Regions from separate parts of the Streptomyces sp. NPDC111802 genome, predicted to be linked through region 2. Evidence: riboswitches for the same ligand, from Rfam matches in the RefSeq annotation. Region 2 holds a riboswitch; the other holds the start of a gene.
The links. Region 2 has a riboswitch for glycine ahead of gcvT (glycine cleavage system aminomethyltransferase GcvT). Riboswitches for the same ligand answer to the same signal wherever they lie in the genome.
Positions count from the first base shown of each region.

Region 1: it holds a riboswitch for glycine, as region 2 does, so the genes downstream of both, gcvP (aminomethyl-transferring glycine dehydrogenase) here and gcvT (glycine cleavage system aminomethyltransferase GcvT) in region 2, are expected to answer to the same signal.

Region 1 covers NZ_JBVKCZ010000052.1:10,007-13,405, reverse strand. The annotation lists gene gcvP (aminomethyl-transferring glycine dehydrogenase) at 1-2,164, opposite strand, end outside; glycine riboswitch at 2,341-2,436, opposite strand; gene ACZ7NC_RS38200 (PRC-barrel domain-containing protein) at 2,551-2,958, shown strand; partial or broken gene ACZ7NC_RS38195 (DNA polymerase IV) at 3,073-3,399, opposite strand, start outside.
Region 2 covers NZ_JBVKCZ010000029.1:37,205-40,603, reverse strand. The annotation lists gene ACZ7NC_RS28850 (AAA family ATPase) at 504-1,178, opposite strand; glycine riboswitch at 1,349-1,447, shown strand; gene gcvT (glycine cleavage system aminomethyltransferase GcvT) at 1,647-2,774, shown strand; gene gcvH (glycine cleavage system protein GcvH) at 2,897-3,274, shown strand; gene glyA (serine hydroxymethyltransferase) at 3,314-3,399, shown strand, end outside.

The DNA.
Region 1 (3,399 bases), on a different contig from region 2:
CGCCCGGACCGCCACCGCCGTGCGGGATGCAGAAGGTCTTGTGCAGGTTCAGGTGGGAGACGTCACCGCCGAAGTGGCCCGGCTTGGCAAGCCCCACCAGCGCGTTGAGGTTCGCGCCGTCGACGTACACCTGCCCGCCGGCCTCGTGCACCTGCGCGCAGATGTCGGCGACGTGCTCCTCGAACACACCGTGCGTCGACGGGTACGTGATCATCAGCACCGACAGCTCGTCGCGGTACTGCTCGATCTTCGCCCGCAGGTCCTCGACGTCGATCTCGCCGTCCTCGGCGGTCTTCACGACGACGACCTTCATGCCGGCCATCACGGCGCTCGCGGCGTTCGTGCCGTGCGCGGAGGACGGGATCAGGCACACGGTCCGCTGCTCGTCACCGTTGGCCCGATGGTACCCGCGCACAGCGAGCAGCCCGGCCAGCTCACCCTGCGACCCGGCGTTCGGCTGGAGCGACACCTTGTCGTAGCCGGTGACCTCGGCGAGACGTTCCTCCAGCTCGCGGATGAGCGTCAGATAGCCCTGCGCCTGCTCGGCGGGCGCGAAGGGGTGCAGCTGCCCGAACTCCGGCCAGGTGACCGGCTCCATCTCGGTCGTGGCGTTGAGCTTCATCGTGCAGGAGCCCAGCGGGATCATGCCGCGGTCGAGCGCGTAGTCACGGTCGGCGAGCCGGCGCAGATAGCGCAGCATCGCCGTCTCGGAGCGGTGCTGGTGGAAGACGGGGTGCGTGAGGTAGTCGTCACTGCGCAGCAGGCCGCCCGGAAGGGTGTCCTCGGTCGCCGCGTCCAGCGCCTCGATGTCCCCCTCGACCCCGAACGCCGTCCATACGGCGCCCAGTTGGGCCCGCGCGGTGGTCTCGTCGCAGGCGATGGAGACGTGGTCGGCGTCGACGAGGCGCAGGTTGACGCCGTTGTCCCGGGCGGCGGCGACGATCTCGGCGGCCTTCGCGGGCACCCGCACGGTCAGCGTGTCGAAGTAGGAGCCGTGCACGACCTCGACGCCCCCGGCCGTGAGCCCCGCGGCGAGGATCGTGGCGTACCGATGGGTCCGCCGCGCGATGCCCTTGAGCCCCTCGGGCCCGTGGTAGACGGCGTACATCCCGGCCATCACGGCGAGCAGCACCTGAGCGGTACAGATGTTGCTGGTCGCCTTCTCCCGCCGGATGTGCTGCTCACGCGTCTGCAGCGCCAGCCGGTACGCCTTGTTCCCGTCGGCGTCCACGGACACGCCCACCAGCCGCCCCGGCAGGCTGCGCGCGAACTTCTCGTGTACGGCCATGTATCCGGCGTGCGGTCCGCCGAAGCCCATCGGCACACCGAACCGCTGCGTCGTCCCGACCGCGATGTCCGCCCCGAGCTCACCGGGCGACTTCAGCAGGGTGAGCGCGAGCAGATCGGCGGCGACGGTGACGAGGGCACCGAGCTCGTGGGCCTGGTCGATGACGGACTTGATGTCGCGTACGACACCGGAGGCGCCCGGGTACTGGACCAGTACGCCGTTGATCTCACGCGAGGCGAGCTCGGCCGGGATGCCGTCGCTGAGGTCGGCGACCACGACCTCCACACCGGTCGGCTCGGCCCGGGTCTCGATCACGGCGATGGTCTGCGGAAGCACATCGGCGTCGACCAGGAAGAGCCCCTTCTTGTTCTTGCCCATGCGCCGGGACAGCGCCAATGCCTCGGCCGCCGCGGTCCCCTCGTCGAGCAGCGAGGCACCGGAGGTCGGCAGCCCGGTGAGCTCGGCGACCATGGTCTGGAAGTTCAGCAGGGCTTCGAGCCGTCCCTGCGAGATCTCCGGCTGGTACGGCGTGTAGGCGGTGTACCAGGCCGGGTTCTCCATGACATTCCGCAGGATGACCGGCGGGGTGAAGGTGCCGTAGTAGCCGAGCCCGATCATCGGGTCCAGCACCTGGTTGCGGTCGGCGAGCGACCGCAGCTCGGCCAGCACCTCGGGCTCGGTACGCGCCCCCGGCAGATCGAGAGAGTCGGCGTTTTTGATCACGTCCGGCACCGCGGCGGCGGTGAGCTCGTCCAGCGAGCCGTACCCGACCTGGGCGAGCATCTTGGCCCGAGCCTCATGATCGGGACCGATATGACGCTGCTCGAAGGGAATACCCTGCTCGAGCTCGGAGAGCGGAATGCGATGGGCGGTCATTGCGGAGGCCTCCTGGTCTGACACGACCTTCGAGGGGCACCCTTGCGCGGGTACCCGGACGGCCTCCCCCTCTGTCATCTCAACCTGAGAGCTTCACCGGGTCACCCAAGGGCGCCCGGCTTTCACCGTCGGTGAGAGCGGAAGCCGTCGGCACCCGCCCTGCTTTCCAGAGTGACCTCGTCCGTGCGGTACGTGGGCCTGAGAGATTCCGGGGAGGATTTGCTCCTTCGGCGCCTCCGATGGTGTCCGGAGGACTCTCCCGCACGGGGTCAGCAGCCGTTTGCAAGCCTACCAGCGAGGTCAACGCACGCCCCTTCGAGTGGCCGCACTTCCCAATGTGCCTTTTCGTAGTGCTTACGGATGAGTTGCGACCAAGTGGAGGGCCCGTGCAGACCGACATCGATCCGCGCAATCTGATCGGCCGCAAGGCCTTCGACCGCAACGGCACCAAGATCGGCACGATCGACGAGGTCTATCTCGACGACGCCACCGGAGTGCCGGAATGGGCGGCGATACGCACGGGCCTGTTCTCCCGGGACGCCTTCGTCCCCCTGGAGCCCAGCGAACTGGTGGAAGGCACCCTCCACGTCCCCTTCGACCGCACCCTGATCAAGGACGCCCCCGACTTCGGGGTAGGCCGCCACCTCTCTCCGGAACAAGAACTCCAGCTCTACCATCACTACGGCTTGGACGTCGCCGCCCCGCCCCCGCCTCCCGACCGGGACTTCGGCAACTTGGCAGGCACGGAGGGCCCCGACAACAACGGCCCCAGGGCCCCGCATCCGCATCCCTGACCGCGGCCGGCCGCCGCCCTACCCAGACCCAGGCATCACAGGCGACTCCCCCGCCCCCAGACCCCCATCAGCACCAGCTTTCCCATCAGCCCCGGACTCCCCGCTTACCCCACCCTTTCCGGCCCTGCCCTCCACCAACGGCAGCGGCTCCGCCACCTCCAGCCCCGGATCATCGACCCGAAACGTCCGCACCCGCCCCGGCTCCGATCCAGGCGTCTCGAACCGCACGGTCACCCGCCCGAGCCCGCTCCCCTGCACCCACCCGTGCCCGAACTCGACGTGCCGCACATCGTGCCCCGCATGCCACCGCCGCTCGGTCACGCCCTCGGCCCGCCGGGCCACCGCAACCTCTTCCTCACCGTCCTCCGCCGTCTCTTCCACCCGCACCCCCGCAGCCTGCGCGAACAGGTCCTCCTGCGTGTAGTCGGCCAGCCCGCTCAC
Region 2 (3,399 bases):
TCCAGCGAATACGACCGGTCAGCCCACGGCCCACCTACCAGCCGACCGCCCCCACGCATGGCCGCTCGACCCCGCGAACCCGACCCGCCGTATCCCGGCCGGGCCGCGGCCAGACAGCCGGCCTGCGATGGCACAGGAAGGCCCACCGCGGACACCTCGCCACGCTGGGGATAGCCGTCCGGGCCGGTGCGGGGGGCAGCCCCACCGCCCTCCCGCCCCCGCGTATGGCACTCACCCCGCGACCCAGATCCCACCGCAGCGAGACACCTCGCCAAGCTTGCGACAGCCCTCCGGACCGGTGCGGGGGGCAGCCCCACCGCCCTCCCGCCCCCGCGTATGGCACTCACCCGCGACCCAGATCCCACCGCAGCGAGACACCTCGCCAAGCTTGCGACAGCCCTCCGGGCCGGTGCGGGGGGGGCGGCAGCCCACCGCCTCGACCGCCAAAGTCCGACCCGCCCCCGCCCACGACCGCTCAGCCGCCCGCCCGTGCCGGCGACCAGTCACCCGGTGAAGCCGATCCGGCGCAGTACATCCGCCGCATCGCGGTCGACCAGTACCGCCGAGCCGCACCCCGGCGGCAGGTCGCCCTTTGCCACCGAGCGCAGTAGGCGGGAGGCGGCGGTGCGGTGGCGTAGGAAGGCGTAGCGCGAGACGCCTCGGCCTCGCTCTCGTTGGCCCTCCAGCGCGGTGCCGGGGGTCACGTCGAGCAGCAGCAGGTGGAGGGTGCCGCCGCGGCGGCGGGCCTCGCGGGCCAGCCAGGCGCGCACCCAGGTCTGCGTACCGCAGTCGTGCACGACGACGCCCTCGCCGCTGCGCAGGGCGCGGCGCAGCCCGGCGTAGTGGGCGAGGCGGACCAGGGGCCGGTAGAAGGCGTAGGGGACGAAGCCCGGCATCCGGTCGTCCCAGCGGTCCCGGGTGTCCTGGGAGTCGACACGCAGGCCCTTCACGGTCCGCTTCATCAGCGTGGACTTGCCGCTGCCGGGCAGGCCGGTGATGACGACGAGGTCCCTGGGACCGAAGAGCAGCGCGTGCGGGCTGTGCCCGGAGCGCTCACGCAGATCGCGGACCACGGGCGCGGGGCACATGGCGCGGGCCTCGGCGGCCGGGGCGGCGGGCTGCTTGGGCAGCGCAAGGCCCGAGGTCGTCGCGTACGCCGTGGTGCGGTTCACCGTCATCGTCCTCCTCCGGGGTCAGGATTCCCCATCCCCACTGAGCGTAAAGAGAAGGTAATAGAGCATCCCTCGCTTTTTCGTTCGCTTACTGCCACAAGCCGGTTACAGACATGGCCCTGCCACGGACGAGCCCGGCATGCAATGATGTCCGCGCCAACTGCATACCGGCCGTTTGAATCCGCGCGGGAGAGTCCTCGGCAGTGCATCGCCGGGGCGCCGAAGGAGCAAGTCCCTCCCTTGAATCTCTCAGGCCCCGTTACCGCGCGGGCGAGGCACATCTGAAAAGCGGGCCACCCCTCTCTTCGAGAGCGGGCGTGGCTCCACCCAAGGTGCAAGTCCTGATCGTCCCCGTGGCGGTCGTGGCGAACCTCTCAGGTTCCGATGACAGATGGGGAGGAACGACCTCGCCCTCCCCCACGCTCGAATTCGCTCGCGCGGGGGGACCCCCATCGCCTTGGGAGACACCGACCGATGAGCAGTACCAAATCCCCCGACCAGCGGCGTACCGCGCTCGATGCCCTGCATCGCTCGCTCGGCGCGACGATGACCGACTTCGCCGGCTGGGACATGCCCCTGCGCTACGCCTCCGAGCGCGACGAGCACAACGCCGTACGCACCAAGGCCGGCCTGTTCGACCTCTCGCACATGGGCGAGATCACCGTCACCGGCCCGCAGGCCGCCGCGCTGCTGAACCACGCCCTCGTCGGCAACATCGCCTCGATCGGCGTCGGCCGCGCCCGCTACACCATGATCTGCCAGGCCGACGGCGGCATCCTCGACGACCTGATCGTCTACCGGCTCGCCGAGACCGAGTACATGATCGTCGCCAACGCCTCCAACGCCCAGGTCGTGCTGGACGCGGTCACCGAGCGCGCCGCCGGCTTCGACGCCGAGGTGCGCGACGACCGGGACGCGTACGCGCTGCTCGCCGTACAGGGCCCCGAGTCCCCGGGCATCCTGAAGTCGCTGACCGACGCCGACCTCGACGGCCTGAAGTACTACGCCGGCCTGCCCGGCACCGTCGCCGGCATCCCCGCGCTCATCGCCCGCACGGGTTACACCGGCGAGGACGGCTTCGAGCTGTTCGTGAAGCCGGAGCACGCCGTCGAGCTGTGGCAGGCGCTGACCAAGGCGGGCGAGAGCGCCGGCCTGGTCCCCTGCGGGCTGTCCTGCCGCGACACCCTGCGCCTCGAAGCGGGCATGCCGCTGTACGGCCATGAGCTGACGACCTCCCTCACCCCCTTCGACGCCGGGCTCGGCCGGGTGGTGAAGTTCGAGAAGGAGGGCGACTTCGTCGGGCGCGAGGCGCTGGCCGAAGCCGCCGACCGTGCCGACCGGAACCCGCCGCGCGTCCTGGTCGGCCTGGTCGCCGAGGGGCGTCGCGTCCCGCGCGCCGGGTACCCGGTCGTCGCCGGCGGCGAGGTCATCGGCGAGGTCACCTCCGGCGCGCCCTCCCCCACCCTGGGCAAGCCCATCGCCATGGCGTACGTCGACGCCGCGCACTCGGCGCCCGGCACGGCCGGAGTCGGCGTGGACATCCGCGGCAGCCACGAGCCGTACGAGGTCGTGGCCCTGCCGTTCTACAAGCGGCAGAAGTAACGCCAGACGTAGAGACTGGCAGCGGACGAGCGCGTGACCCTGCGCACATTTCCGCTGCTCACACACGTTTTCAGCAGTCCCCCATTCACCACCACTCCCGCGCGTACAGGAGAATTCAGGCCATGAGCAACCCCCAGCAGCTGCGCTACAGCAAGGAGCACGAGTGGCTGTCGACCGCCGAGGACGGCGTCTCGACGGTCGGCATCACGGAGTTCGCGGCCAACGCGCTCGGCGATGTCGTCTACGCCCAGCTCCCCGAGGTCGGCTCGACGGTGACCGCGGGCGAGACCTGCGGCGAGCTGGAGTCGACCAAGTCGGTGTCCGACCTGTACTCCCCGGTCACCGGTGAGGTCACCGAGATCAACGAGGACGTGGTGAACGACCCGGCGCTGGTGAACTCCGCGCCCTTCGAGGGCGGCTGGCTGTTCAAGGTACGGATCACGGAGGAGCCGGCCGACCTGCTCTCCGCCGACGAGTACGTCACCCACACCGCCGGCTGAGGAGTCGTATCCCTTATGTCTGCCCACATGTCTGCTTCCATGCCTGACAAGTCTCTTCTGAACGCGCCCCTGCACGAGCTGGATCCGGCGATCGCCGCCGCGCTCGACGCCGAGTTGGAGCGCCA